DNA from 3 places in the Aliiglaciecola sp. NS0011-25 genome. Region 1 is predicted to be linked to each of the others. Evidence: predicted binding sites of a transcription regulator. Region 1 holds the regulator's gene; each other region holds the start of a gene.
What was found. Region 1 encodes sigma-54, which starts transcription at its own class of promoters, with help from an activator protein. Its sites were predicted from a motif close to GTTGGCACGNNNNTNGNNT; they were not measured.
Positions count from the first base shown of each region.

Region 2: the regulator sigma-54 is predicted to act here: its motif matches at 1,134-1,152, upstream of ABWV72_RS04535 (EF-hand domain-containing protein).
Region 3: the regulator sigma-54 is predicted to act here: its motif matches at 4,910-4,928, upstream of ABWV72_RS20535 (choice-of-anchor A family protein).

Region 1 covers NZ_BAABWR010000020.1:73,238-83,791, forward strand. Annotated here, with positions in the region: gene arcB (aerobic respiration two-component sensor histidine kinase ArcB) at 1-867, shown strand, start outside; gene ABWV72_RS16680 (DMT family transporter) at 1,001-1,819, opposite strand; gene mgtE (magnesium transporter) at 1,879-3,237, opposite strand; gene ABWV72_RS16690 (HPr family phosphocarrier protein) at 3,326-3,601, opposite strand; gene rapZ (RNase adapter RapZ) at 3,598-4,443, opposite strand; gene ptsN (PTS IIA-like nitrogen regulatory protein PtsN) at 4,440-4,886, opposite strand; gene hpf (ribosome hibernation promoting factor) at 4,905-5,192, opposite strand; gene ABWV72_RS16710 (RNA polymerase factor sigma-54) at 5,220-6,698, opposite strand; gene lptB (LPS export ABC transporter ATP-binding protein) at 6,760-7,485, opposite strand; gene lptA (lipopolysaccharide transport periplasmic protein LptA) at 7,485-8,042, opposite strand; gene lptC (LPS export ABC transporter periplasmic protein LptC) at 8,029-8,589, opposite strand; gene kdsC (3-deoxy-manno-octulosonate-8-phosphatase KdsC) at 8,586-9,140, opposite strand; gene ABWV72_RS16735 (KpsF/GutQ family sugar-phosphate isomerase) at 9,140-10,108, opposite strand; gene ABWV72_RS16740 (calcium/sodium antiporter) at 10,125-10,554, opposite strand, start outside.
Region 2 covers NZ_BAABWR010000004.1:36,699-47,252, forward strand. Annotated here, with positions in the region: gene ABWV72_RS04530 (sugar phosphorylase) at 1-925, shown strand, start outside; gene ABWV72_RS04535 (EF-hand domain-containing protein) at 1,260-1,469, shown strand; gene ABWV72_RS04540 (TraB/GumN family protein) at 1,765-2,622, shown strand; gene moeA (molybdopterin molybdotransferase MoeA) at 2,778-4,004, shown strand; gene ABWV72_RS04550 (MATE family efflux transporter) at 4,001-5,368, shown strand; gene ABWV72_RS04555 (bifunctional 4-hydroxy-2-oxoglutarate aldolase/2-dehydro-3-deoxy-phosphogluconate aldolase) at 5,489-6,142, opposite strand; gene ABWV72_RS04560 (glucokinase) at 6,148-7,101, opposite strand; gene edd (phosphogluconate dehydratase) at 7,091-8,926, opposite strand; gene pgl (6-phosphogluconolactonase) at 8,935-9,627, opposite strand; gene zwf (glucose-6-phosphate dehydrogenase) at 9,629-10,554, opposite strand, start outside.
Region 3 covers NZ_BAABWR010000035.1:23,112-33,665, reverse strand. Annotated here, with positions in the region: gene dnaB (replicative DNA helicase) at 1-807, opposite strand, end outside; gene ABWV72_RS20555 (DUF4097 family beta strand repeat-containing protein) at 1,200-2,240, opposite strand; gene ABWV72_RS20550 (hypothetical protein) at 2,240-2,746, opposite strand; gene ABWV72_RS20545 (RNA polymerase sigma factor) at 2,739-3,305, opposite strand; gene ABWV72_RS20540 (universal stress protein) at 3,814-4,719, shown strand; gene ABWV72_RS20535 (choice-of-anchor A family protein) at 5,032-5,952, shown strand; gene prsT (XrtA/PEP-CTERM system TPR-repeat protein PrsT) at 6,099-8,918, shown strand; gene rplI (50S ribosomal protein L9) at 9,193-9,645, opposite strand; gene rpsR (30S ribosomal protein S18) at 9,674-9,901, opposite strand; gene rpsF (30S ribosomal protein S6) at 9,913-10,335, opposite strand; gene ABWV72_RS20510 (CC0125/CC1285 family lipoprotein) at 10,533-10,554, opposite strand, start outside.

The sequences.
Region 1 (10,554 bases):
AAAGTGAATAGTGTAGTAGGGGAGGGTACCTGCTTTACAGTCGAGTTGCCCCTTACTATTAATAATAAACCTTTGCAGTTACAAGAGCTTTTGGTTCATGGCTTGCAGATTCTGTTGGTAGAAGATATCGAACTCAATGTTATGGTGGCTAAAGCTTTATTAGAGAAGCTAGGGCAAACTGTGGAAGTTGCTATGAACGGCCAAGACGCATTAAAAATGGCCCGTGAAAAGCAATACGATTTAATATTGTTAGATATTCAACTACCTGATATGACGGGATTTAATGTTGCATCAATATTACATGAAGAAGGTTTAGTGGAACAAACTCCAATAGTGGCATTGACCGCAAATGTGATTAAAACCCGTCAAGAATATTTAAATAACGGCATGGATGATGTTATTGCCAAACCGATTAAAAAGAGTCGGGTAATTGAAGTTTTTAACAACTTGTTTGTTGATCAAAAAGATATCCCGCAGTTCTCCGTAGAAGAAGCAAAACCCAGTGAATTAGAATCTATTCTAGATTTAGATTTGTTACAAATGCTGGTGGATACTATCGGTCATGAAATGGTGCGCACAAGTGTTGGAGTGTTCCAAGAAAACATGCCTGACTACATGGAAATACTCAATATAAACTTGAGTGCAAATGACAAAGAAGAAGTGTGTTCTCAAGCTCACAAAATTAAAGGTGCAGCCGGTTCTGTTGGCCTTGCTCGAGTGCAAAAAATTGCAAATCGTATTCAGCAAGGTGATCATCCAACCTGGTGGGAAAACGTGCATGATTGGGTAGAAGAGCTCGAAATGGCAGAAAAGCAGGACACTGCGAAGTTAAACGATTGGCTAAGCTCACAAAATATAGATGATTAACTTATTGGGTAAATCATCTATAGTCAATTGCGGCTGTTAACTTACTAAGCTGCGCTTTGTTAGGCATAAAGCGCAGGATTATATTGCGAAAACATAAAAGATTAGATTAATTGAGCCTTGTTTGAATGACTAATTAGCTTGTTTGCTGTTGTTTGCCGTAAATCACCAGCGCTATACCACCGAGTATAGCGCCACTTGAAATTAACATTTTCATCGTGAGTAGCTCTTCTAATAACAACAATCCACCTAGGGCTGCTATTGCGGGTACGCTGAGTTGTAACACCGCAGCCACACTGGAGCGAATGTGTGGGAGCACTTTGTACCAGATGGCATAACCAACTCCTGATGTGATCATGCCTGATGCTAAGGCGTAAACCACGCCCATTGTTTGTAATTGATTTGATTCAATAAATAACACTGGAGTTAGCACTAAACTAATAACCGATGCTCTTATAAAGTTAGAGCTTGTGTCTATTAATGGCGTTGCAGAGCGACTACCAATAATTGAATAACATCCCCAAGCTATGCCTGCCAATGCCATTAGTGTAACGCCAAAAATCGAAGGAGAGTTTGCTCCAGGCGAAACAAGATAAATAAAACCGGCAAATGCGACTAACACACCCAAGGATTCAACTAAGGTTAATCGCGCACCATAATACCAACTGATGACCAACATGGTTATTTGCACACAAGCGAATAAAATTAACGCCCCTACCCCCGTATCAAGCTCAATGTATGCGTAGGAAAACCCTGCCGCATATATAAAAAGCGCTAAGCTAGCCGGCCAACTGCCTTTATTGTTAATTTGATTGACGTTTCCTTTTATCAGCAAAATTAAGATAAGCATAATTGCGCCAGATATTAAGCGGATTAAGGTAAAAGAAGTGGCATCTATACTTGAGTCTGCTAACGCCAAACGACATAGAATTGAATTCCCCGCAAAAGCAAGCAAGGCTATGCCAATGTATACGACGAGCTGTGCAATCGATTTAATCGTTTTATTTCCTAAAACTAAACAAGCAACAAAGTGGCTGTACCTAAAAAGGCAAAAATACCTACGACGTCAGTAATGGTGGTTAAAATTACACTTCCTGCTAGGGCAGGATCTATTTTCAACTTTTTCATTACCAATGGTAAGGTTGCTCCGGCTAAACCAGCGGCAACCATATTGATCATCATGGCAAAGGCAATGACTCCTCCTAACATCCAATCTTGTTTCCAAATGGCAATGACCGATGCAATTAACAGCGCCCAAATCGCACCATTAAAAAATCCAATGGCTAATTCTTTGCTCACCAACCATCTTGAGTTATCAGCACTTACGTGGCCTAGCGCCATACCACGAATAACCAAGGTTAGTGTTTGATTGCCTGCTACTCCGCCCATACTTGGGACAATTGTATTGAGAATAGCTAACACTGCCATTTGGCTTAGTGTTGCTTCAAAAAGATCACTTACGGCTGCGGCAAGAAGTGCCGTTACTAGATTTACGGCCAACCATACTGAACGCCGCTGCGTACTTTGCAATACCGGGGCGAAGGTATCTTCTTCATCATCCAAACCGGCCATACTCATCATAGAGTGTTCGGCGTCTTCGCGAATAATATCCACTACATCATCTATGGTGATACGACCCAATAGTTGTCGGCTAGAATCGACTACCGGTGCTGACAGCCAGTTATAGCGTTCGAATAATTTTGCCACTTCTGTTTCTGGCATATCAACGGGGATGGCTTCAGCTTCCTCATCCATAATATCTTCAATACTGGAGTCTGGCAGAGCCGTTAGAAGCTTAGTGACTGGTACAGTTCCAATTAAGGTGTCATTTCGACTCACAACATAAAATGTGTCAGTGCTTTCTGGAATTTCACCTTTGAGTCGCAAGTAACGCAGAATCACATCAATGTTTACATCGCTGCGTAGGGTTATGGTGTCGGTATTCATAATGAACCCGGCGGTATCCTCACCATAAGAAAGGGCTTTTTCTGCGCGCTGACGGTCTTGCTCATCCATCGATTTCAGCACGTCTTTTGAGACCGATTGCGGTAAACTGCTTAACGTTTCCGCTAAGTTATCAATCTCCATGTCTTCTAGGGCATCAACAACTTTGTCTGGAAGCATTTGTCCGATGATGCCATTACGTACATCTTCGGACAGTTCTTCTAATACATCGCCATAAAAATCGGAGTCCAACATTTCCCACAGTTCAGTTCTTGATTTGCTTGGGGAAGACTCTAGAAGAAGGGCGATGTCGCAAGCTGGCATGTCGTGAATTGTTTTGCGGACATGCATAAAGCGACCACTGGCCAAGGCTTGATTGATAGCCTTCAGTTGTCGTTGGGCGTGTTTAACCTCTAATGCTTCTGCCATGAATATGCAGCTCAATGAAAAAACTACTAATACTAATAGTTTAGAGGACTAAGGGCAGCAGGTCAGCAATTATTTGCACATTGCTTAACTATTCGTTTTCGTGAAATTTCTCAACTATGAGTTTTTCAATCGCGGCAAGGGCGTGTTCAGCATCGACTCCTTCGCTAATGACGTTAACTTCTTTGCCTTGGGAGCTTTCTAACATCATCAAGCCCAATACACTATTTGCGGAAGCCGATTTCTCCCCTTGAACTAGGGTAACAACGGCATCAAATTGATTGGCTACTTTGACTAATTCAGTAGCCGCTCTTGCGTGTAATCCAAGTTTGTTAACGATGACTATTTGCTTTTCAAATCGATTCATCGATTTAACTCTCGGTGCCTTATTTGAACATCTGGGTGAGACGCTGAAAATGTTTTAGCGAGTGACTCAGCCACATAAACTGAGCGATGTTGGCCTCCAGTACAACCGATTGCTACTGTCACGTAACTACGATTGTTTCTTTCTAGATGAGGAAGCCAAGTTGAAATGAGATTTTGAATTTGCCAGATAAATTTCGTCACTATTGGCTGTGAGCCTAAAAATATCTCGACCGGAGAGTCTAATCCACTGAGGTGCTTTAAGTCTGGCTCCCAATGTGGGTTAGGTAAAAATCGCGCATCGAATACATAATCGGCGTCTTTAGGAATGCCGTATTTAAAACCGAAGGATTCAAATACCAAAACTAGCCTAGAGCTTTTCTTGCCTAGAATTCGCTCTCGAACCAATTCAGCTAATTGATGCACCGAAAGTTTGTCTGTATCTAGATATAAGTCGGCGCGTTCCGCAATAGGGGCTAACAGTTGACCCTCTGCCTGAATCGCATCCGAAAGAGATTTGTTTTGACGAGATAACGGATGCAGTCGACGAGTTTCGCTGAAGCGTTTTATCAGCATGTCATCACTGGCATCTAAATAGACTATGGTCATGTCCCAAGTGGCAGGCAAATAATCAAGAATTTCGACTAATTCACCAGGTACCTTGGGAAGGTTTCTAACATCGATACTCACGGCCACTTGGTCATATTCATCCATAACCGTATGGGTTAGAGTCGGTAATAGGTTAACTGGGATATTGTCGACACAATAGTAACCTAAGTCTTCTAAAGACCTCAGTGCAATAGACTTTCCTGAACCAGAGCGGCCACTAATAATTATCAGTTTCATGCAACGATTGCCTCGTATAACTGAGCATTATCTTCTGCACGACGAATACGTTTCAGAATTTCCTTATCACTTAATTTTGTCGCGATGGTTGCTAAGGTTTGCAGGTGTCCGGCGGCTTTATCTTCAGGTACTAAAATTGCGAAAAATATGTCCACAGGACAATTATCCACAGCGTCAAAGTTGATAGAAGGATCACTGGTGATTAGAACTGCGACCACATCCTTTAAACCCGACAGTCTACCGTGTGGCAATGCAATACCATTCCCGATTCCTGTGCTGCCCATCTTTTCGCGGCTAACCAGACTATTTAAAATCGTTGTCTGATCAATGTCATCGATTTTTTCTGCCGCTATCAGGCTGATAGTTTCAAGAATTCGTTTTTTACTTGTCCCCTGGACTGCACAACTTGTGCAGTCAGGGGAAAGGATGTCTTTAATTTCCATTAATTAATCTAATATATGTTAATGACGCTTAATTTTTTCCTTGTGCTTGATTACCTGTCGATCAAGCTTATCTATCAATCCGTCAATTGCTGCGTACATATCGTTGTGCTCTGAGGTTGCAAATACTTCGCCTCCGCTAAGATGAACTGTCGCTTCAGCTTTTTGATTAAGCTTCTCGACATTAAGAATGACATGGACATTGTTGATATGATCAAAATGCCTTTCTAGCTTTGTAAATTTATTGTCTACATAATCTCGCAAAGAATCTGTAATTTCTACATGATGGCCAGTAAGGTTAATTTGCATATTAGCGTATTCCTTCTGTTGTTGAGCCTACAGCAGGCTCTTGCGTTGGTTAGACGGTGGGATCGATAAAGACTCCCGGTATTTTGCTATTGTCCTACGGGCGACCTGAATACCTTGGTCTGCCAGTAGATCAGCAATCTTACTGTCGCTAAGAGGCTTGGTAGGAAGCTCTGCTGCGACGAGTTTTTTAATTAATGCGCGAATTGCCGTTGAGGAACACTCTCCTCCAGAATCAGTTGCTACATGGCTGGAGAAAAAGTATTTAAGTTCATAAATTCCTCTAGGTGTATGCATATATTTCTGTGTGGTAACACGGGAAATAGTTGATTCATGCATATCTACCATTTCTGCGACATCATTTAACACCATTGGTTTCATCATTTCAGGTCCATGCTCAAAAAAACCAACCTGCTGCTGAACAATGCAGTTTGCGACTTTGAGTAAAGTGTCATTACGACTCTCTAGACTTTTTATAAACCACTTGGCTTCTTGCATATGCGACCGAATAAATTGACTATCACTGGTGTTTTTAGCGTTCCGGCTCATTGCCGCATATTGCTGATTTACATTCAGCTTAGGCAAACTATCGGGATTTAGCTCAACTTGCCAACGACCATTTTTCTTCATCACTGAAACATCTGGAATGACGTATTCAGATTCACCGATTAACAATGAACTACCAGGGCGTGGATTGAGTGTTTGCAATAACCGCATAGCTTCTCGTAATTCGTCTTCTTTTAGACGAGTTTTACGCATTAAAGTTCGGTAATCTTTACTGCCTAATAAGTCAGCATATTCGCTGATTAATAACTTAGCTTCATTTAACCAAGGGGTGTCAGGTGCAAATTGATTCATTTGTACCATTAAACATTCTTGCGGATTTCTTGAGCCTGAACCAATAGGGTCGAACATTTGAATACGTTTTAAAACGCATTCCACCTCATCAAGTTCAACCTCTTCATGGTCGAGACTAGCAAGAACATCTTCGGTGCTGATAGTGAGGTAACCAGACTCATCAATAGAGTCGATAATTGCGATTGCTATGGCAGTATCAACTTCAGAAAAAGGCGTTAAGCGCATCTGCCACAATAGGTGATCTTGAATATTTTCGGTTGTTTCACCTTGGAAAATTTGGTCGTCATCGCCGCCACTACCACCGCTTATTGAGGCGGGGGCTGAGGAGGCACTGATATATTCGTCCCATGTGCTATCTATGGGTAATTCGTCTGGGATATCTGCTTTTTCTAATGCCTCGTTTGTATCCATGGAATCAGAACTTGCGGATACCGTCTCCTCTGAGAACTTGTCATTACTGTCTGCTAAAGCGGAATCCCCAGTAGGGATATCTGAACCGTCTTCTACTTCTAAAAGTGGATTCGATTCTAACGCTTCCTGTATTTCCTGTTGTAAATCCAGCGTTGATAATTGCAATAGACGTATAGCCTGTTGCAATTGAGGCGTCATTGTTAGTTGCTGGCTGAATTTTAATTGTAACGAGGGTTTCATTTAGTTTTTTTATTCTTACTTGTTTAGCCACAAAGCTTTGGTTAAAAACAACATACCTCTACTATAGCTTGAATTGCTCGCCAAGGTATACATCTCTGACTTGTTGATTATTTAAAACTTCTTCTGCGGTTCCAGAAGCTATCAATTCACCATGACTCACAATATACGCTTTTTCACACACGTCTAGCGTTTCACGCACATTATGATCAGTTATTAATACACCAATACCTCTATCGCGTAGGTGTTGAATTATTTTTTTTATATCGTTTACTGAAATCGGGTCAACACCAGCAAAGGGTTCATCCAATAGAATAAACTCAGGGGCGGCCGCTAATGCACGAGCGATCTCGACTCTTCTGCGCTCCCCGCCTGATAAACTCATGCCAAGGCTGTTACGAATATGGTTAATATTGAATTCATCCAATAATGCATCCGCTTGCTCTTCTCGCTGATCAGAACTTAATTCTTTTCGGGTTTGCAAAATTGCCATGATATTTTGGTAAACGGTTAACTTACGAAATATAGATGATTCTTGAGGAAGATAACCAATTCCTTTTCGTGCACGGATGTGCATGGGTTGTAAGGTTAACTCGGTCTGATCAATATAAATCTCGCCTTTATCGAGTGGCACTAACCCAACAATCATATAGAAGGTCGTCGTTTTACCAGCACCATTGGGACCTAACAGGCCAACAATCTGTCCAGTAGAAACTTCAATGCTTACATCTCGCACCACTTGCCGAGATTTATAAGACTTCGCTAAATTGGTCGCTTTTAACGTTGCCATTAAGGTTTTTCATCCTGCAACTTGTCTTGCTCTTCTTCAGTTTTTTTAGTGTCGTCAGTTTGCCGATTGCGAATGCTTTCGGGTTGGAAAATGGCAGTGACACCGCCTTCTGCGTTGCCGTCACTTTCTGCTATCAATTGCTCTAATTCCATATTAAATTGAATCGATTCACCTTTAACAAGGCTACTATCCTGATTTAATTCGGCTGCACCATTGAGTGTCAGAGTACGATTCGATACTTCATATTTAATTTCATTGGCCGCGGCGCTAATATTACTGCCATCATCGAGGGTTTGGCTGTATTTTGCTGGTTTACCTCGGGCAATAAAAACTTCTTTACCTTCCCCTAAACCCGCAATAACCTCGACTTCGTCAGCCAAAATTTCAAGGCTACCTTGGGTGATTTTGACGTCTTTTCTAAATATCGACGTTTTGGTTTTGCCATCAAAAAAATTCGACTTTGAGTCAACTTTGATTGGCAAGCTAAAATCGTTCTCACCGGCAATAATAGCGGCGCTGAACATTAAGCTAATAAATAAAGCGCTAACGCGGCGCATATTGAGTTTGCACATGATTTTTAAGTTCATATTCCTGTGTAGTTAAATTTGCTACAAAACCGTTACTTTTAACAATGAAATCTTTCCCGTTTATCTCAACCGGTTCGTCAGACATCATTGTTTTATCGACTAAATTAATTTCTAAAAACTGGGTTCTGATTGTTTGCACAAATCCCGATTCATCGAGGCTTCTAATCTCTACATCAGTTTCTAATTGAATTCGATTATCCTCATACAGCGTGCCTTCCTCAGCTTCTACATGCCAAGGCGTTTGCTCATCGGAAACATAGATGGTGTATTTAGGTTGGCTGAATAAAGTGAAGCCTAGGATTTGATAATGTTCCATTTTAAGCGCGAATACCTGATGATTCACTTCGCCGTTTTCATTGTAAAGAGTGCTGCGCATATTCCTCGCCTGATAATTAGGCTGCCAGGAATCTTCATTACTAGAATCTGTCTGTTCTGGATCTGAACCCATCCACCCTGGCACATATACCATCAAGACTAGCACAAACAAGATGCCAATGCTTAGGGTGATACGATTCATACACTACTACCGTAAATACGATTTAATTTGTTGTTGGCAAACAAAATTAGATCACAGATTTCTCTCACTGCGCCAGCACCACCAGTTGTTTTAGTGACATATTCTGCCACTGATTTCACATATGGATGGCCATTAGGAACACTGATAGACACACTGCTTTGTTCAAACATACCTACATCAGGCATATCATCACCCATTGAAGCGATATTCTCTTTTTTTAGGTTTAATCCCGTTTTGAGTTTATGTACTGCGGTCTTTTTGTCTTCGACACCTTGAATGATCAGAGACACGCCTAGGGCTGACATTCTATTTTCCACAATGGCGGACTGGCGACCAGTGACTATTGCCACATCAATGCCAATTTCCAACATTGACTTTACGCCATAGCCATCAAGTGTATGAAACGCTTTAAGTTCTTCACCATTGTTTCCCATAAAAATGCTGCCATCAGAGAAGATGCCATCTACGTCACACACCAGTAATTTAATTTTACTAAGCTTATTAATGAAATGGTTATTAACTGGACCATAAAGGGTTTCAATAATTGACACTAAACAACTCCGGCTTTTAGTAACATATGCATATTTAATGCGCCAACTGGCTTATTTTCATGATCTACTGCAAACATTGAATTGATACTGTATTTCTCCATCAAATTAAGTCCTTCAACTGCTAACATTTCCGGTCGACCCGTTTTGCTGTTAGCTGTCATTACCTCAGAAACTGGGGTTGAGTGTATATCAATCCTATCATCAAGGATGCGGCGCAAGTCACCATCTGTAAAAATCCCAACCAACTTGCCAGTCTCGTCTATTATTCCTGTCATTCCTAGCCCTTTTCGAGAAATTTCGAACAAAGCATTGCGCACGGTTTGATCTAATTTCACTAAGGGTAACTCATCACCTGTATGCATGATATCTGCAATTGTTAATAACAGCCTACGACCTAAGCTTCCACCTGGATGAGATAGCGCAAAATCGGCGGAGGTAAACCCACTGGCGTTTAATAATGCTACAGCTAATGCATCACCCATTGCCAAAGTTGCAGTCGTACTGGCGGTTGGTGCTAACCCTAACGAACAGGCTTCTTGTTCTACCTTAATACACAGTACTTCATCAGAGTGTTTACCTAACGAGCTGGTAGTACTGTTTGTCATTGAAATGATCGGGACTTCCATTCGTTTAACCACGGGGATTAAATTCAGTAACTCCGCCGTTTCACCAGAGTTAGAAATAGCCAACAATACATCCTGGTTGGTTATCATCCCTAAATCACCATGGTTAGCTTCCCCAGGATGCATGAAAAAGGCGGGGGTGCCAGTGCTGGCTAGCGTGGCGGCAATTTTATGGCCGATATGACCTGATTTTCCCATGCCACAAACAACCACTTTTCCTTTACAGTTTTGAATGATTTGACAACTTCTTTCAAAACTTTCATCAATATATTCTTGCAACTGTAGAATCGCTTTAGACTCTATTTCTAATACCTTAAGTGCCGATGCGATATAATCTGAAGACATAGTTAATTCGCTTTATTTAAATAAACAAGAATGCGCAATAGGCTAGATAACAAACGACGAAGGCTACACCTTCCCAACGGTTTATTTGCCTTGTGCCTCGGATATTAAAACTAAATAAAATAAGTAAGACGGTCACGAATAACATGGCGTACATATCTCGATTGGCGACATTTTCGTCTATTATTCCTGGGGATATAAGTCCTGGCATAGCCAATACGGCAAGAATATTGAAAATGTTTGAACCAATGATATTGCCTAATACGAGATCGTCTTCGCCTTTCAATACTCCGGCTATACAGGCTGCCAATTCCGGTAAACTAGTACCGAGCGCTATAATGGTTAACCCAATAAGTAATTCACTCATTCCCAAGTATCTTGCGATATGAACAGCAGAGTCAACCATGAAGTGCGCGCTCAAGGGGAGGAAGATAAGCCCTAAAACAACC
Region 2 (10,554 bases), on a different contig from region 1:
TATTATTATTACCGAAACTAACATTCCTAATCGTGAAAACCTCACATATTTTGGTAATGCTAACGAAGCCCATGCGGTGTACAACTTTTCATTGCCACCGCTGTTGGTCAACACATTGGTTACCGGAGACTGTACTTATTTAAAGAACTGGCAAATGAGCATGCCCCCTGCACAAAACGGGACGACCTATTTTAACTTTATTGCCTCCCATGACGGCATAGGTCTGCGCCCAGCAGAGGGTTTACTCGATGAAAAAGAAATCAATACCTTGGTTAACACTATGCAGAGTTTTGGCGGGATGGTGTCTTGGCGTACCCTACCCGGTGGCAAGCAAAAACCCTACGAAATTAATATCGCTTTATTCGATGCGTTAAAAGGAACCACTAAAGGACCTGATAATTTAGGTATGGAAAGATTCATTTGTGCTCACGAAATTATGTTTGCACTTGAAGGCATACCTGGGTTGTATGTGCATAGTTTACTGGCCACCGGGAATGATTATGAAAGGGTCACTAATACCAGCCAGAATCGCTCCATTAACCGTAGGCGCTGGGATATGTCGGAACTTGAAGATCAACTGAGTAATAAAGACAGCCAGCATGCCATAGCACTTCAACGGATGAATCATTTACTGTCAATTCGAATTAATCAAAAGGCATTTCATCCCAACGCCACACAATTTACCTTGCAGTTAGGGACTAAATTATTTGGCTTTTGGCGACAAAGTATCGATAGAAGACAAAGCATATTCTGTATAAGCAATATCACAGATACACAGCAAACTGTTGTTATGTCGGATATTAACTTAATTGGAACAGACTGTTGGTGGGATCTCATCACTGGAAATGAAATCATTTTAGATCATTCTGATTTTATTTTATCACCGTATCAAACGGTTTGGATAAGTAACACTCGCAGTATGTAAAGTCTATGTTATAAGTCATGGGGATAGTTTGCTGTCACTTTTTTGCACCACCCTATCTCCATGATTTATTTGATAAATATTTTACCCCTTCGATTAGTGTGACCGAACATACACACATTAACATGTTATTTACATGCTTTTCTCACAGCATTTCAACCCTCCCCACAAAAATTAATCATAACCATATGATATTAAAAGACATCTCCATTCTGGCACGGTAAGTGTAATACCCCACTTATACAACAAACGTTATTGTTGTTTTGTTAAGAGGCAATTTGAGTAGTGCCTGTATTAATCCGAAACACGAAAATCTAAATCAAGTGGAGATATGAAGATGAAAAAAGCTATCCTTATCAGCGCGTTCGTTTTAGCCAGTAGTTCTGTTTATGCACAAGAAGACAAAATATCAATTTTAGATACAGATGCAGATGGTCGTATAAGTGTAGAAGAAGCGGCAAGCGATCCAGCGTTGTCAGCCGTTTTTGCAGAATTAGATATGAACAAAGATGGTTACCTAACCCCTAGTGAGTTAGCCGAACACTAAGGTTTCGAATAGTCGTTCAACATTCAAACAACACCTACATTGAGTGGGTGTTGTTTTTTGTTTTTCCCGCTAACGCAATTGCCTATATTATTTCCCCACCCATAACCTAATTAGGCATATTTTTAATAATTAAAATATGTTATCAATAGGTTCAGACATCATATAAAAGTATTATCGACGTTTAATTGAACGAAATGGTCAAGTAAACAACATCAATTGTTCTGTCACGATTAACCTAAAGTACTCCCTCTTTTATTTGGATAATTAGTAAGCAATACGTCAAGGAATTTACAGCATGTACAAAATTTTATTCATTTCATTATTTATGGTTTTGCAATCTTTTTATGCGCAAGCCGCACCCGTATGGAAAATAAGTAAAGGAGATGACTTTGTAATTATCGGTGGCACAATCCATGTATTAAGTGCAACAGATTATCCTTTGCCTGAAGAGTTTGAAAAAGCTTATCAAGCTTCAGATACGCTAGTATTTGAATCCGATATCGTCAGAATGAATAGTCCCGAATTCCAACAGCAATCATTACAGTATATTTTATTGCAAGATGGTAAGACCATTAAAGACTTTTTGTCAGAGCAAACCTACCAAGATCTTGAAACTCATTTACAACAACGTAATCTCTCTTTGCAACAATTTTCTATGCTAAAACCAAGCTTTTTATCCGTCACTTTGTCGATGATTGAACTGCAAATGATGGGGGTAAGCAGTGCTGGCGTAGATGTATATTACTCTACCAAGGGTATGGGCGATCAAAAACAAGCAAAATGGTTTGAAGAACCTGAAGAACAAATGGCTATGCTGGCAGACATGGGTAAAGGGGAAGAAGACGCCATGATTGCCTATAGCCTTAAAGATGTAGCAAAAATAAAAGAAATGATGCCAAAACTGATTAATGCCTGGCGTGCCGGTGATTTAGACAAATTAGCAGAAATAGGTATTGATGAAATGCAGCGTGATTATCCAGAAATATATGATCAATTATTAGTTCAGCGTAATAAAAACTGGCTACCTAAGATTGAACAACTTTTTGACAACCAACAAAACGAATTAATTTTAGTTGGGGCATTACATTTAGCGGGTGAGCAAAGCGTACTTAAATTAATGCAAGAAAAAGGCTACAGCATCGAAAAATACTAATTTCGTTTCTAGGTAGTTAGTATAATCACAATGCGCTAACTACCTCTTTTCTATATACAATCATAGTCAAAGTTTTGATTATTTTGATTTGGTAACCCATTAAAATCACGTTATATTAGCGCCCTCCTTTACTTCCAGCTTTAGTGTTAATTTGAATGAAAAATAGTGACTCCACCATGCCGAACTTAATGCCAATTGAAAATGCACTAGATAAAATGTTGCAGCAATGCGATACCTTAGTAGAGCAGGAAACTATTTCAATCATAGGTGCATTGAACCGAATCACCGCAGAGGCTGTTTTTGCAAAACTGCAAGTGCCGCCAAAAAATAACTCAGCAATGGATGGGTTTGCGTTTCAGGTTGACCACGATTTACCCCAAGGCACCACATTAACCATTCAAGGACAAGCTTTAGCTGGGCAGCCCTTTGATGATGAGGTAAAAGCGGGACACTGCATCAGAATAACCACAGGCGCAATCCTGCCCGCCGGTACTAATACCGTCATGATGCAAGAAAACGTAGCGATACACGAAAATAACATCGTTTTGAATCAAGCTACAAAGGCAGGTAACAGTGTTCGCCTTGCCGGTGAAGACATCCAATTAGGACAGCAAGTTATCGCAGCGGGAGAAAAACTCACGCCTGCACATATGGCATTATTAGCCTCGATTGGAGAACCTTCAGTAACTGTATTGCGCAAACCTAGAGTGGCAATTATCGCAACGGGGGATGAATTAGTGGTGCCTGGCGATAAGTTGAAAAATGGTCAAATATACGAAAGTAATAGATTCGCATTACAGGGTTTATTGCAGCAAATGAATGTAGATATCATTCATTATGGCATCATAGAAGATGATCCCGATAAAATTGCAGACGTTTTATTAGATGCCAGTCGTAAGGCGGATCTAATTTTATCCTGTGGCGGGGTTTCCGTAGGCGATGCTGATTATGTTAAGCAAGTATTAGAAAAAGTAGGACGCATCGATTTTTGGAAAGTCGCGATTAAACCAGGAAAACCTTTTGCGTTTGGTATGGTTAATGATGCCATATTTTGTGGTTTACCTGGAAATCCCGTTTCCTCTTATGTCACCTTTGAAAAACTAGTAACGCCCCTATTACATAAACTTATGGGACGCAAAAGCGTTAACCAGTTTACGATTAACGCTACCTGCGCTGCTCCTATTTTTAAGCGAGCTGGGCGTGCTGATTTTCAAAGAGGCATAGCATACCAAGACGAACACGGAGAATATTGGGTAAAACCTAATGGTAGTCAAGGCTCTGGCATCATGTCATCCATAGCATCCGCAAATTGTTATATTCTCCTGGAAAAAGAACAGACTAACTTGCCGACAGGCGCAAAAATTAAGATTGAATTATTTTGACTAATTTAAAAACCGAATTAAAGCAGCTAGTAAACCTTGCTTGGCCGCTGCTTATTGCTCAAATTACCCAAACCTTAATGGGTGTGTCCGATACCATCATGGCAGGCCGCTATTCAGCAACCGATATGGCAGCAGTGGCAATTGGGTTCAGCATTACCATTCCCATCTTGTGCTTTGTACAAGGTCTAGCGATGGCCATTCCGCCAATCGTCTCGAAACTGCACGGAGCTGGCGAATCGGAAAAAGCAGCGCAAAAGGTTCACCAAGCGTTTTATTTGATTATTCCAGTATCGATCTGTATCGCTCTCTCAGTATTTTTTATTGAATACTGGTTTTCGTTGATGGACATCGAAGACAAATTACGCGATATCACTACTGATTACATGAAGTACATTGTTGTATCAGCCCCAGCGTTTGCTGGATATCAAATTTTGCGTAATTATTGCGAAGGTTTGTCATTTACTAAACCGACTATGTTAATCATGGGATTAGGGTTAATCATCAATATTCCAGCAAACTATATATTGATATACGGTAAATTTGGTTTGCCGGCTATGGGTGGTGTTGGATGTGGTTTGGCAACAAGCTTAGTATTTTTTGCGATGTTTATTGGTACCGCACTCTATATCCATTTGTCTAAGCGTATTAACAGCAATTTATTTCAGAACTGGTCAAAACCCGATATTAGACAAATTTACATTACTTTAAAGTTGGGACTTCCGATTGCGTTGACCTTACTTTTTGAAGTGACCTTATTTGGTGTGGTTGCACTGCTATTGTCACCACTTGGACCATTAACCGTTGCATCGCACCAGATCGCCCTCAACTTTTCAGCGACCATGTTTATGTTTCCACTGAGTTTAGGGATGGCAACAACTATACGTGTAGGTCATTTTTGGGGTAAACAAGATCAGGTTGGCGCAGCATTGGCAACCAAAACGGCAATCCTTTTAGGCCTTTTTATTGCGTGTTTTACAGCAATCATAACCATAGTCGCTAAACAACAAATTTCCATGCTTTACACTGAAAATCGGCAAGTGATTGAGCTGGCCATGAGCCTAATGACCCTAGCTGCAATGTTTCAGCTTTCCGATTCTGTTCAAGCAATATCCGCAGGTGCATTACGGGGATACAAAGATACAACTGCGATGTTCATTATTTGCTTTTTTGCATATTGGGGCGTGGGTTTGCCAACCGGAATAATTCTAGCGCTAACCGATTTTATTGTACCTGCTTTAGGTGCATCTGGATTCTGGATCGGTTTTATTTGCGGGTTAACAAGTGCCGCTATTATGTTGGGGTTCAGATTGAGTGTTATTCAAAAACGATTGAGATTACACCCTGAAATATTTGACAATGCTTAAGGTTTTTTAGACTAAACCGGTGACAATAGAGCTTTCAAAAAAAGGTTTAAACACATCTGTCTCACCAACAAAAAAAGCTTGTAATAAATACAAGCTTTTTTATTTCAGCGGCTAAAAAAACTACTTAGAAAGTGTTTTAGCACCTTCAACCGCCGCTTTAGCAAGCTCAGTGATACGATCCCAATCACCCGCTTCAACCGCATCGTCTGGCACCAACCAAGAACCGCCTGCACACTGAACGTTTGGCAAAGCCAAGTAATCTAAATAATTATTCGGACCGATTCCACCTGTTGGACAAAACGTGATATCAGGGAAAGGACCGCCAATAGATTTCAGCGCTTTTATACCACCTGAAGCTTCTGCAGGGAAAAACTTAAAGTGTGTGTAACCGATATCCAATCCAGTCATCAGCTCAGATATTGAAGCTATACCTGGGATTAGAGATATTGAACAACGTTTGCCTGCTTCCAATAAGCTGGTAGTCATCCCTGGGCTAATTGCAAAAATAGCGCCTGCTTCTTCAACTTGCTTTAACTGCGCTTCGTTAGTCACTGTACCAGCACCAATAATAGCTTCAGGAACTTCAGTGGCGATTTTTTTGATCACATCAAGAGCGATTTCAGTGCGTAATGTCACTTCAAGTACTTTAATGCCGCCTTTTATTAAAGCTTTTGCAACAGGTACTGCATGTTCAATATTTTTGATAACTAATACAGGTACGACTGGCCCCTGACTAAAAACTTCTTGCGAACTCATTTTCCAATTAAATGACATATTGCTTACTCCTTATGATTCTGTTGTAAATAGGCAGCTGCGCCCAGTAAACCATGATCAGGTTCTGTAATGATGTAGGTTGGGATGTTAGAGACATAATGTCTAAATCGTCCCTTGTCTTCAAAACGAGCACGAAACTTACTACTTTTAATAAAGTCAACAAAACGTGAAGCAATACCACCACCGATATATACGCCGCCATAGGTTGCTAAATTAAGCGCTAAGTTACCTGCAAAACTACCCATAATTTTGCAAAACTGCTGCAATGTTTCTACGCAGATTTCACATTCTTCAGATAGCGCTTTTTCAGTAATTTGGGCTGGATCAGCAAAAATAGCTGCTTGCTGATGTTTCTCTGCCAACCCTTCATAGATATGTACGATGCCACGGCCTGATAAAACCTCTTCAGCAGACACATGCCCTAATTTCTTTTTAAGGTAGCGCCAAATAGCGAATTCATTCTCGTCATTTGCGGCAAAATCAACATGTCCGCCTTCGCCATCTAGTGCTTTCCAACCTTTATCCGTAAAAGTGAGGTGTTCTACACCTAAACCCGTACCTGGTCCAAAAACAGCAATATTGGCATTCAATTTTGGCGCACCAGCGCCAATTTGAACTTTTTGATCATCCTTTAACACTGGCAATGAATGCGCCACAGAAGTGAAGTCATTAATAACCCCCAGCCAATCCAAAGATAAACCTTTGGTTAGCTGGTCAATGGAAAACTCCCATGTGTGATTGGTCATTTTTACCCAATCACCGATTACCGGGCACGCTATTGCGATACACCCAAAACTAAACTTAACCTCTGGAAATTCGCTAAAGTAATGTTTAATCGCATCTTCAATCGTAGGAAAATCAACACATAAATATTTTTTGATATTGATTAAGTTATGTCCTTCAACTTGGCAAATACGAATATTTGTCCCACCGACATCGGCTACGAATTTAGAGGTCATGTTGATTACCTGATCCAGCAAATAGAGAACATGCGCCCTGCTCTGCACCCGTTAGAGAGTTGCGCATAGAAGCAAACATTTCACGGCCCATACCAATTTGGTGTTTGTCAGTTTGTGCCACTTTAGTTTTTCGTTTCGCCAATTCTTCAGTGCTAACCAATAAACACATCTCACCGGTCTCAGTGTTGAGCTCGATTAAATCGCCACTTTCGACTTTGGCTAACAAACCACCGTGATAGGCTTCAGGGGTCACATGGATAGCAGCTGGTACTTTTCCAGATGCACCAGACATACGACCATCGGTGACTAAAGCAACTTTAAAGCCTTTGTCCTGCAACACACCAAGAGGCGGCGTTAAACTATGCAGTTCAGGCATACCAATCGCTGCCGGACCTTGGAAACGAACGACAACAATACAATCTTTATCTAAATCACCGGCCTTGAAGGCATCGGCCAATTCGAACTGGTCTTCAAATACCACTGCCGGAGCTTTAATTTTGCAATGAGGTTCACGTAATGCCGAAGTTTTCATCACCGCACGGCCCAAATTGCCATGCAAAACAGATAAACCGCCATCGGGTTTAAATGGTTTGGCAACAGATGAGATCACTTCAGGATCAAATGACTCAGCCGGACCATCTTGCCAAGTCAACTCACCATCTTTCAATGTAGGTTCTTTGGTATATTGTTCTAACCCTTCGCCACAAATGGTTTTCACATCGTTATGCAATAAACCGGCGCTTAGCAATTCTTTAAACAAAACTGCCATACCGCCAGCGGCAGTAAAGTGGTTAATATCAGCAGAACCGTTCGGATAAATCCGTGTTAACAAAGGTACTGCATTGGAAATGTCAGAAAAGTCATCCCAATTTATCTCATATCCCGCAGAGCGTGCGACTGCAACTAAATGCATGGTGTGGTTAGTTGAGCCACCTGTTGCAAGTAATGCGACTAAGCCATTGACTAATGCTTTGGCATCCACAATATGACCAATAGGCGTATAATTATCACCTAAATCGGTCAATCGAGTCACTTGACGGGCAGCGGCTTTAGTTAATTCATCCCGTAAATCCGTACCTGGATTAACAAAAGAAGAGCCTGGCAAATGCAGTCCCATCACCTCAACCACTAATTGGTTACTGTTAGCGGTACCATAAAAGGTACACGTACCCGCTGAGTGATAACTTTTCGATTCTGATTCAAGTAACTCTTTGCGCCCTACTTTACCTTGAGCGAACATTTGGCGTACGCGCGCTTTTTCTTTATTAGGTAAACCAGAAGGCATTGGACCCGCAGGTACAAAAACTGTTGGTAAATGTCCGAAACTCAAAGCGCCCATTAATAATCCTGGGACGATTTTGTCACAAATGCCCAGCATCAATGCGCCATCGAACATATTATGCGACAGCCCGACTGCGGTAGAAAGAGCAATGACATCACGACTCATCAAGCTCAGATCCATGCCAGGATTACCTTGAGTAACCCCATCACACATAGCCGGAACACCACCGGCAAACTGGGCAACACTACCGATATCACGAATAGCATCTTTTAGTATTTGCGGATAAGCTTCATAAGGTTGGTGTGCAGAAAGCATGTCATTGTATGACGATACAATGGCAATATTTGATTTAGTTAAGCTAGTTAAATCAGCTTTATCTTCTGTATTACAGGCAGCAAAACCATGGGCTAAGTTGCCACAAGATAAAACACCACGATGTGGCCCTTGCAAGCGTGCGCTTTCAATTTTGTCTAGATAATTTTGTCTGGATTGTCGACTTCGTTCGATAATCCGCTCGGTTACTTCTTGAATCACAGAATTCATATGTTCTCCTAAGCAGCCCAAATAAGTTTTACATCGGTATTATTAAAGACGGCTCGAATAGGCATTTCCAAGGCGTCATCACTTTGCTGAGCAATGTCGATAATACGTTTTTTAGATTCACCCACTAAATGTAAAAAGATATTTTCACTGTTGAGTATACTTTTTAATGTTAGTGACATTCTTTGATTTGGCGCAGTGGTAGGAGTAACCGCAATATAATCGCTATCTAAATTGGTATTTAAGCCTTGTTCCAATTGTTCAGAACAGGGAAAAAGTGAAGCGGTGTGACCATCTTCACCCATGCCAAGAATTAACGCATCAAAAGGCGTTTTTATCTTGCTTAAATTCGTATTCAAAGAAGACACGGCATCACAGGCATCGGCCTCTGATGTTTTTAATCCAAAAAAATTCGCCACTGCGGCTTTATTGATCAATAGTTCACGCTTCACCATTGCAGCATTGCTCGCCGGATCGCTTTCGTCCACCCAGCGTTCATCAACTAAGGTTACGTCTACCTTTTCCCATTCTAAGTCTTGCTTAGAAAGCTGATTAAACATCGCAGCCGGAGTACGTCCACCTGAAACGGCTAAACTAGCTCGACCGTTTTTTGCTATTCCTTGTTTCAAGATATCTGCGATTTGACTTGAAAAATCTTGATTCAAAAGCTCAACTGAAGAATATTTAGTTTCAATTAGCGCCATATTACTTTTTCTTCCCAATTCGCGATTCATACCATGCACGATTATCTCGAGCTAGCAGCGCTATTGATGCTACTGGACCCCAAGTACCAGCCTGATAAGGTTCAGGTAAATCATTGTTGGCACCCCAAGCGCGGAATATTCCGTCAACCCAAGTCCAAGCTTGTTCAACTTCATCACGACGCACGAACAATGCCTGATTACCGATCATCACTTCTAACAGTAATTTTTCGTAAGCATCGGCAATACGGTCATCTTTGAACTCTTCAGAAAAACTTAGGTTCAAGCGCGATTTTTGCAAGTCCATGGAACCACTACTAGTTAGCCCAGGTACTTTGTTCATTACGGTAATTTCAACACCTTCATCAGGTTGCAGACGAATGGTTAATTTATTAGGTGGTAATTGCGCAAAACTTTCCCCAAATAAATTGTGAGGTTGGCGTTTAAAGTAAATAACGACTTCACTGGTTTTGCTTGGCAAACGTTTACCAGTACGCAGGTAAAACGGAACCCCTGCCCAACGCCAGTTATCTAGATGAACTTTGAGTGATACAAAGGTTTCTGTTTCAGACTTGGTATTAGCGCCTTCTTCATCCAAATAGCCAGGTACTTCTTTGCCTTTTACAAAACCACCTACATACTGACCACGTACAGTATCTGTTTGTACATTGGCAGCGGTAATAGGTCTAAGCGCTTTCAACACTTTTAACTTTTCGTCACGAATACTGTCTGCATCTAAAACTGCGGGCGGTTCCATGGCAATCAACGTTAGGATTTGCAACAAGTGGTTTTGCACCATATCGCGCATTTGACCAGCTTCATCAAAATATCCCCAACGGCCTTCAATCCCAACTGATTCAGCCACAGAAATTTGCACATGGTCGATACAGTTATGATCCCAATTGGTTGCAAAAATTGAATTGGCAAAGC
Region 3 (10,554 bases), on a different contig from region 1:
CCGACTCAAAGAGGCGAGCATCCTCATCATAATTTGCTCGGCCGGCATTTCTAGGGAAAACACTAATACCGGTTTCTCTTCCAATAACATGGCATTTTCGCACAAGTTCATGGCAAAAGTTGTTTTCCCCATGGAAGGACGAGCTGCCACAATAATAAGGTCCGAACCCTGCAACCCACTGGTTTTTTTATCTAGATCGGTATAGCCGGTAGACACCCCAGTCACTTCTTTGTTGGTTTTGATTAAGGCTTCAAGACGATCTATTGTCTTACCTAATACAGACTCAACATCTTTGGGCCCTTCATTACTACCCATTCGCTTTTCAGCGATTTGGAAAACCTGTGTCTCGGCAAGATCGAGGATCTCACTACTATCTCTGCCTTCAGGATTATACCCAACATCAGCGATAGAATGTGCAACACCAATAAGCTCCCGTGTGATAGCACGTTCTTTAATGATTTCTGCGTAGGCCACTACGTTAGCTGCACTTGGCGTGTTCTGAGCTAGTTCGCCTAAATACGTGAAGCCACCGGCTTCTTCCAATTCATCGTGATTCTCTAACTCTTCAGAAACTGTGATGATATCAACAGGTTGGTTAGCAGATAACAAACGAACAATTGCGCGGAAAATAGTACGGTGCGAACGGTTATAAAAGTCTTCTTCAACAACGACTTCCGCTACTTTGTCCCAAGAATCGGGAGCAATTAACATACTCCCAAGCACTGATTGCTCAGCTTCCATGGAATGCGGCGGGATTTTCAGTTTCTCAACTTTATCGTCTCTGTTTTTATCCGGAACGGCTTTCACAACACTCTTAAATCTTTTAACAATGGGCCGAGTATTATGCGCTAAGTTTGATACTGCATCAAAGTGTATTGTGAAAATTTATCAGCAAATCAGGATTTGTTGGAATCGATTGGCGAATTCTTTTCGGCGGTACAGGGAGATTGTTGATTCGTTTAATTGGGAATCTCCTCGGGGCTAAAGCCACCGACTACAGGATGCGTTTAATTGGGAATCATCTCGGGGCTAAAGCCCCGACTACAGTTGTAGCATGGCCTTTAGGCCATGGGTTCATCTCGGGGGTTACCCAATCCAATTTCGGGGTTGTAGCATGGTCTTCAGGCCATGGGTTCCTCTCAGGGTTTAACCCATCCATCTCGGGGCTAAAGCCACCGACTACAGGTTTAGTATGTTTATTATTTTTTGTCGACTTTAATTCTGCCGCTGACGGTAGACACCTTAACTTGACCGTTTCCGCCGTTATGGGAAAATTCAAGCCAGCGACTAGGCCCATATTTGGCTTTATGTTCTTTATCTTGGGTAATTTTGTTAATAATCCGACCACCGGCATGACCTTGTAAATCAAAGCGCGCGGAAACATCTGGCTGAAAATATAGACTGATGCCACCACCAACACTGGTAGCCCGAACATCTCCTTGAGACGCTAACGCCATGCTCGCTTGCACACTACCATTTACCGTGTTCAAGTTCAGGTGCTCAACCTTTCCTAATGTTAACTCAATATCCCCATTGACGGTTTCCGCTTTTACTTCCGGACTTGAAACAACAACGTCAATATCTCCATTAACCGATTCGTATGCAGCTTCACTTGCTGTAGAGTCACTGTCTTTAATATCGCCATTTACAGTTTGAATTTTAATATTGCCCTGCAGTGATCGAGCCGTAACATCGCCATTAACGGCTTCAATACGTAACCTACCAGAGAGATTTGTGACTTCAATATTCCCATTTACGGTATCTATATCAGCACTTCCGCGTACTTGTGTAACCTCTACATTGGCATTTGTGGAGTTATAATTTATATGACTATCCAGCGGCACGTAAATTTCCAGATCATCACCATCTTCTGACCCCCAACTCCAAGTACCTTTGTTATTTTTAACCTTCACTTTAATAATGACTTCATTGCCATCACGCTCAAAAATAAACTTCTCTGTACGGTCACCTAATTCACCCACGACTCGTACCTCATTCTTCGACCAGCCTTTTATGTTGGCATAGCCTCCGAGGTGTTCAATTTGTACATAACCGTTGTTATCGGCTTTTAGCGTTTGATCAACTTTCTCACCGGCGAAGGTAAAAGAGCTTATCAAGCAAAAACCAACACTAAACAATATTTGTTTCATTCTAATACCCTTATTTACATCCACTGACTGGCAGTGATGATTCTTGCAGTACTGCAACGCGGTGCGAGTGCTATCTTGTTGCAGTTCCATCAAATTTGTCTCCACTTAGGAGCATGAACTCGTTCAATTAAATCAATTTGCTGTTGATGCACGTTTTGCAGCATTTTCAACAGTGCAATATTGTTTGAATCGTGCTTCAAAGCAGCCTTGATAGCATCAGCTGCTTCATCCAACTCCGTTAATTGCTTTTGCCAATTTTCCGTCAACGCAGGCTGATCTTGAAATTTCACCAATAACGCATCTTTTTGCATTTTATGCTGACTACTTAATGCTGCGACTAGATCTTGCCCCGTCATTTGCTCAGATGCGGGGTTTAGAGAGAACCAACTAAGAACACAAACAAGCGCGAAAGAAGCTGCAATAGCAATCACCTTGAAGCTCGACTCACTTTTACTTTTTTGAACTTGCTCAAGAGGCGCAGGTTCTTCGGCTAGCGCTATTTCAATCCCAGCCCACAGATCTCTTTCAGGTTGTTTTTCGTTACTCAGAGCATCTATTTGCGCTCGTAAATCTTTTTCAAAATTCATATTACTCATAACCCATCCACTCCTTTAACAACTGCTTGGCACGGTGAAACTGTGCTTTACTGGAGCCAACCGCCATATTCATCATGCTAGCAATATCTTCGTGGCGGTAACCTTCTATTGCATGCAACACAAAAACAATCCGCGCTCGTTCGGGCAATCTGGCGACATGACGTTCTAATTCACTTAAATCAGTGGATTGCTCCGCAGCATAAAAATTTGCCTCTGAATCTTCAATATTGAACATACGTTTCACCCAACCTCGCTGCTTACGCAAATAAGAAATGGTAATGTTTGAAGTTACTGTATGTAACCAAGTGGAGAACTTACTGTCTCCTTTATAATTACCCATTTTTCGCCACAGTTGAATGAACACTTCTTGAGCGGCATCTTCTGCTAACGACTTATCACTAGTAAGCCGAAAGCACAGACCATATACCTGACCAATATAGGTTTGATATAGGGTTTGATATGCTTTTTTATCGCCCTGTTGTACTGCTTTAATTAAATCCCGCTCAGACTTATCTTCGAATGCGCGTTGAGCAGAAACAACATTTCCTTGTGTATTCAATATGCTTGTCGTTTTTTATATTGTGTTGAAGAGTTAGTCGCAGAGTAGATCAGAAAGGTTTAAACCGCCAAAATTATATTTCAGCATTATTTGTATTTCATACTATAAGTGTCTGATATTTCCTCACTTATCAACGTAAAAAAATAATAAAACAGTATCAACCAACGCCACGTAAGCGCAGTGAAAACAATGACTTCCCCGCTGACCACATCCTAATAGGCTTCAAGCCACTAAGGGGGAAGTTAAAATACCAAAACTAATTTAAAGAAGTGGGAAAACCAACAAATAAGGTAGCTGCAGTTAAAGGGCGAAACAGCAGCGACACACTTAGCGTGAAAGAGTCTTTTATACGGCTTATGTTGGCTTAATTTAGTACTAAAATCAATCGTTCGTAAGTTGAGCAATACCTCATAGGTATTTGTTGCTCATAGATTTATTTTCTAACCATTGGCTAAATAGTCGTCTACAATTTTAGTTCAACTAATTAGGGTAAGAAGGTAAAACAATAATGAACATGGAAATCAGCCCCTTTAATCATATTTTAGTCGTACTGCAAGCAGATGAAGATCCGTCTATACCTTTGGCTAGAGCTACTCGTTTGTGCAGGGCCTATTCTGGCAAAATGACGGTGTTCGTTTCTCTGCACAATTATTTCTACCCTAAAGCCAATCTCAACTTAGCAGATGACCTGAACAAGGTTGTGGTTAATCATCAAAATTCAATTAAAAATATTTTGGAAAAATGGGAAGCAAGTGAATTTGTTGAAGATATTGTTTTGTCATGGCAGCAGAAACCTTCTCTAGCCGTAGCGAATTTATTAACTCAAACAACATTTAATTTAGTCTTGAAGGCACCTTATCTGCAAAGTGATTTTAAACGATTGTTTACCAGTGGACTGGATCACTATTTCGTTGCTAACTGTCCTCTTCCTATATGGATGGTTAAGCCAAGATTGTGGGACAAACAACTCGAGGTTTTAGCTTGTGTAGATATGAAAGACGATGATTTCGATAATCATTTACTGAATCGTAGGATTTTAGCCGTCAGCGATAAACTGGCCCAAGCTATCGGTGGGCAAATGCATGTTATTGATTGTTATGATGGCGAAATAGGCACACTTCACATCGATTATAATAGTCAGCGAGGCTTTAAACGAGAGGCGACGTTGAAACAAAAACATCAAGAAAAGTTAGAGCTTTATATCAAAGAATATTCTCTTGCTAATGATGTTCTTCATTCTATCGAAGGTATTCCAGATGAAGTTTTGCCTGAAAAAGCCGCGCGTTTGAATGCTGAAGTAGCCGTTATTGGTAATAATGAAGATAAACATTTTATGGATAAGATCTTTGGTGACACCGCAATGACCCTAACAGAAGCAATGCCCTGTGACATTTTAGTTTTGAAGCCAGAATAGGGTAAAGGTCAGTGGAACCATACTAAAGTATAACTAAATTCGGCTTATCTGAGTAACTCGCCAGTTGATAATATGCTATATTATGCGCGAATTTTCTGGCGTAAAGCGACTCCTCGTCTAATTTTTTTACACTTTACTCAGAAAGAACAATTAAATGGAGTTATTTTTTATAAAATACAAAGACTTAAATTTCGGCTTGTTTATTGCTTAAAGATTGAAAACGAAACAATCAGGTAAGCTTTAAGCTTTGAATTGCACGAAACATGTCTGTATGGCGTAAATATTCATATTTTAGTAATAGGAAGAAGTAGATTGAAATTGGTAAGATCATTATTCGCATTTGCATTACTGGCCTCGATTTCGGGCGCAGCCACTGCAACCAGTGGCACTATTGGCAAATATAATCTTTTATTGCTTGGCGACTATAATTTCAATGGCGGAGATGTCCAAGGACAAACGTTTATTGGTGGTGATTTGAATTCATCTAATCCAGTAGAGTTTGGTAGCAGACTAGCCAATACCGACACAGCTATTGATGCAGTTACTATTGTTGGCGATATCAATGCGAGTCGCGTTCGTGTATTACGTGATAATAATTTGGTTTATGGTGGTGATTTAAACGGTACCGCCATAGAGTTGAACGATGGAGATGACGGCCAGTTAATACATGATTCATCATTGACCGTTGCTGATATCCAAGTTGAGTTATACGCTGATACAGCCTATTTCGCTGGTCTCACAAGCACAGGTAGTTTTTCCAGTGGCAATTTTGATTATACTGGCTCAGGAGACTTGGCAATTTTTGATGTGTCTGCTGCCGATGTTTTTGCCCAGAACAGCAACTTATCAATGAATTGGGGAAGCGCTGAAACGGTTATCATTAATGTGTCTGGCACTGATATTAATATCGGTGGCGGTGTTAACCTTAACAACGGTTTTAATGGCGACGCAGCATTTTCTAATATTGTTTGGAATTTCTTTGAAGCAACTAATATCGATTTTAATAGTTTAGCATCTAAAGGTTCTGTTTTAGCGCCATATGCAGATACAAGTGGCGGCGCATCTTTTGATGGCTCATTTGCTGCTGTGTCATACACTGGTGCTCGAGAATTCCATAATTATACATTCAATTATACCCCTCCAACATCAACGCAGATAGCGGAACCTTCTTTGTTTGGTTTGATGTTACTTTCGGGTTTACTAGTGATCAGAAAACGTAGAATCAAATCTTAAGCACTTTATATCAATTCAAAGCCCGTTAATTAGCGGGCTTTTTTATATCTAGTATTAATCAAAGTGGCTTTTTAAATGACCCATTTCGAGGTAAATTAAAGCCTGAATTTCCCTTATAAATAGCAACCTGATTCGTCAGAGACCCCATGAAAAGAAATTACCTGAAGTACCGTTTTTACAAAATTAAATTAATCATTTTGATAGCTGGTTGCGCGCTCACTCAGGTTGTCAATGCAAACAACTCTGATTATGAAAAAGCACTTTCGAACTTCGACCAGGGACAATATGAAGAAGCCTATATCCACGTGAAAAATGCACTTCAAGACAACCCTAATGATTTATCAGCGAAAGTGCTATTGAGCAAGTTGCTAGTAAAAAACAAACTATATGAAGATGCAGAAAAACAGATTGGCGAAGCCATCCGCTCCCATGTAGATATTAACCTAGTGTTTGCTGATTGGGCAGAGACCCTGCTCAACCTTAAAAAGTATAAATATTTAGTAGAGCTCGACTATAGCGGTAGGCTATCGCAAAAAAATCAAATGAAATGGAATATATTCAAAGCAACAGCCTGCATCAACTTGCGCGATTACCAATGCTCCAATCAGTTTTATCAACAAAATTTAGCTATTGAAGCCGGTCACATTGATTCAATTAATGGACAAGCCACAATAGCGTTGATCGAAAAAAACTATTCACAGGTCGACAAATTAATAAAAAAAGCCTTAAAAATCTCATCAGAAAACGCTGAAACTTGGCGTTTAAGAGGGCAACTAGCTCGATCTCAAGGTGATATTGAACAAGCAATCATGTTCTTAAACAGAGCCCTTGAGATCAATCCCCGTGAACCAGCAATCGCCCGTAACCTCGTCGATGCTTGCATTGCCAGTAATGACCTCGATAAAGCATTTTCTTTATCAGACAAGTTATTAGTAGAGTCTCCCAATGACTTATACGTGCAATTCGCACGCAACTGGTTAGCGGTTAAAACTGCTAACCAGAGTGACGGTTATAAACAAATGCAAGTATTGGCAAATCGACTCAATGGTTTACCAAGATATTTGATCGATGAGTATCCGACATTTTCATACCTCAGAGGGACGGTTTCCTTTCTACTTGGCCAGTATCAAAGCGCGAGAGACGATTTAGCAGAATACAATTTACGCTCCGGTGGTGAGTTTCAGTCGGCCTACCTGTTAGCTAAAACCTATTCGGCACTTTACGACTTTGATGCTGCGTTAGACGTATTCGAAAAATATCAGTTACAAATAACCAATAATCTTTCCCAGTCATTATTTTTAGGCGGTCTGTATTTGGTAAACCATAAACCTCATAGGGCTGTGGCATTATTAGATAGGCTTGAAGATGACTTTTCTGAACAAGTGGAATACAAACTATTTGCTATTCAGGTAGCTATAGCAAGGGGAAAAACTGACATCGCTTTGGCTGAATTAGAAAAGTTGATGATTGCCTACCCCGAAAATAAGAAGGTCCTAATTGAACATTGCATGGTAAACATGGATGCAAAGAAGCTTAGTTCTGCAGATCGAAGTCTAACCACACTCAAAAAGTTAATGCCTAACGATGTGGACGTTAAGAACCTAAATACGGCTATGCTGATCATGCAAGGACAAGATTTTGCAGCAATGGACGCCATACAAAATGTTCTAGCAGAAAACCCAGAGTCTTATTCTGCTTTATATAACCTTGCGACTGTGCAAAGTCGCTTAAAGCGTTACCCAGAAGCGCTACTAACACTAGAAAAATTACTCAGTATTAATACCAGCGATATTGCAGTTAAACTACGTTTAGCCAGAATCAACTTAGCGATGTCTAATACAGATAGGGCTAGCAACCTATATCAGTCGATTTTGAAGCAAGATATAAATAATTTACAGGCAATGGAAGGTTTGTTACGAATAAACGAAAGTCAGGGCAACTTCACTCCAGCCTTGCGTCTAGCGCAAAGTCTTCAACGCTTAGAACCGCGTTACCCGCTGTATGTGTTAAAAGAAGCACAACTTCTCATAAAGTTAAAAGACGAAGCAAAAGCTTTAAGAGCAATTAGTAAATACGAAAAGCTTATTGAAAAAACGGCATTTAATTTACTGGCGCTTAGTCAGTTGTATTTAGCCGTAAATGAGAAAGAAAAAGCGTTATCCGCTGTCGCACAAGCCCATAAACTAAACCCTAATGACATCAGTTTACACTTACAATGGGTGTCTCAATTAATTACTTCAGACAATCTCAAGCAAGCTGAAAAACAACTTAACGAACTAGTTCAAAGCAATTCAGATAACCCAGATGTATTATTAAAACTTGGCGAGTTAAATGATGCAAAACAGCAGTTTGACATTGCCAAACAGTACTATTTACAAATATTAAAAATAGACGACAAATACGAATTAGCCTTGGCAAAACTTTATGCACACGTTGCCAATGGAATGTCAGAAAATGCGTTTTTAACCGTGCTCAATCAAATTGTAGACAAATATCCACAGAGCTATTTTCCACGAAGCCTACTTGCGCAATTCCATTTTTACTATGGTCAATCATCCATTGCTATCGAACACTATCAACATCTTCTAGAGACCGATAATATGCCAAATAAAGCGGCACTACTTAATCGTTTGGCTTATTTATACTTACCAGATGATTTGAACAAAAGCGCAGATTATTCTTTGCAAGCTATGGCACTGGATGGCGACAATGTAAATATTCTAAGCAACTATGGATGGATACTTGCCAAACAAGGCGATTACGAAAAAAGTATCACTGTATTGCGCGATGCGATGACTCGAGATGCAAGCAACCCAAACCTGAAATATCATCTAGCTTACACATTAACAAAACTAGACAAAATCAAACAAGCTGAGCGGCTACTGAACGAGATACTGGCTGAAAATGTGTATTTCGCCGAAAAATCCAACGCTCAAGCACTGCTTGAAGAAATCAACAAAGGTTGATTGTAGCACGGGATTTATCCCGTTAGACATACATCAACATCCCATGAGCTAAAAGCCCATGGCTACACATCCCTGTAGCACGGGATTTATCCCGTTGGACATACAGCAACATTCCATAGGCTAAAGCCAATGGCTACACATCCCTGTAGCACGGGATTTATCCCGTTGGGCATACAGCAACACTCCTTGAGCTAAAAGCACATGGGCCATATTTTTCTTTTGGCATAAAAAAACCCCGCCGAAGCGAGGTTTTTAAAGTCTATAAATCTAAGATTTATGCTTCTTGGATGATAACCAATTTAACAGTGGTCATTACATCTGAGTGTAACTGTAAGTCAATTTCAAACTCGCCAGTTTCACGCAAAGTACCAGTAGGCAATTTAACTTCAGATTTTGCAACTTCAACGCCAGCAGCTGTGATTGCATCAGCAATATCACGAGTACCAACCGAACCGAAAAGCTTACCTTCGTCACCAGCTGGAGAAGCAATAGTTACTTCACCAAGCTCAACGATTTTAGCAGCACGCGCTTCAGCAGTAGCTAAAGTCGCAGCAATGCTTGCTTCAAGTTCAGCACGTTGTGCTTCAAACTTTTCTACATTTGCTTTAGTTGCAGGAACTGCTTTTTTCTGAGGAAAAAGGAAGTTACGTGCATATCCTGATTTTACAGTGACAGTGTCACCCAAGCCGCCCAGGTTGGCGATCTTGTCTAGTAGAATGATTTCCATCTTTGCTACCTCTTATTTACGCCAACGATTACTTGTGAGAATCAGTATATGGAAGCAATGCTAGGAAGCGCGCGCGCTTGATAGCAGTTGACAACTGACGCTGATATTTAGCGCTAGTTCCAGTGATACGGCTTGGTACGATTTTACCACTTTCAGTGATATAGTTTTTCAGCAAAGCGATGTCTTTATAATCGATCTGGACAACACCTTCAGCTGAGAAACGGCAAAATTTACGACGTCTAAAAAAACGAGCCATTATCTGTCTCCTTATGCTTGATCTTCAGTGCTAGCAGGCTCTACAGCTGCAGCAGGTGCTTCTTCTTGCTTTTCAGAACGCTCTGGACGACGGTCATCACGACGATCATCACGACGTTCTTCTTTCGCCATTGGAGACTGTTCAGTTTCAGCTCCTTTGGTACGCATAACAAGGTTACGAAGAACAATATCATTAAAACGGAAAGCAGTTTCTAGCTCTTCAATTGCTTCTGCAGTAGCTTCAGCATTGATTAGTACGTAGTGTGCTTTATGTAATTTTTCGATTGGATATGCCAATTGACGGCGGCCCCAATCTTCTAAACGGTGGATAGTTCCGCCGTCGTTTGTGATTATTCCGGTATAACGTTCAATCATACCAGGAACTTGTTCACTTTGGTCAGGGTGGACCATAAACACGATTTCGTAATGACGCATTGTTGCTCCTTACGGTTGTAGCCTCTTACAGCTCAGCCAAACTGTATTGAGACAAGGAACTAAAGGTGATAGCTGATTTAAGGGCGCGAATTGTATACAAAGCCAACACTTAAGGCAACATATATTTCATTGGAAGATAAAGGGGGCTTAAACCCCCAAAAACTCTTACCTATAGCTATTATCAATTGCCGCTCAGTTTAATCATTTTTAGATTTTTCT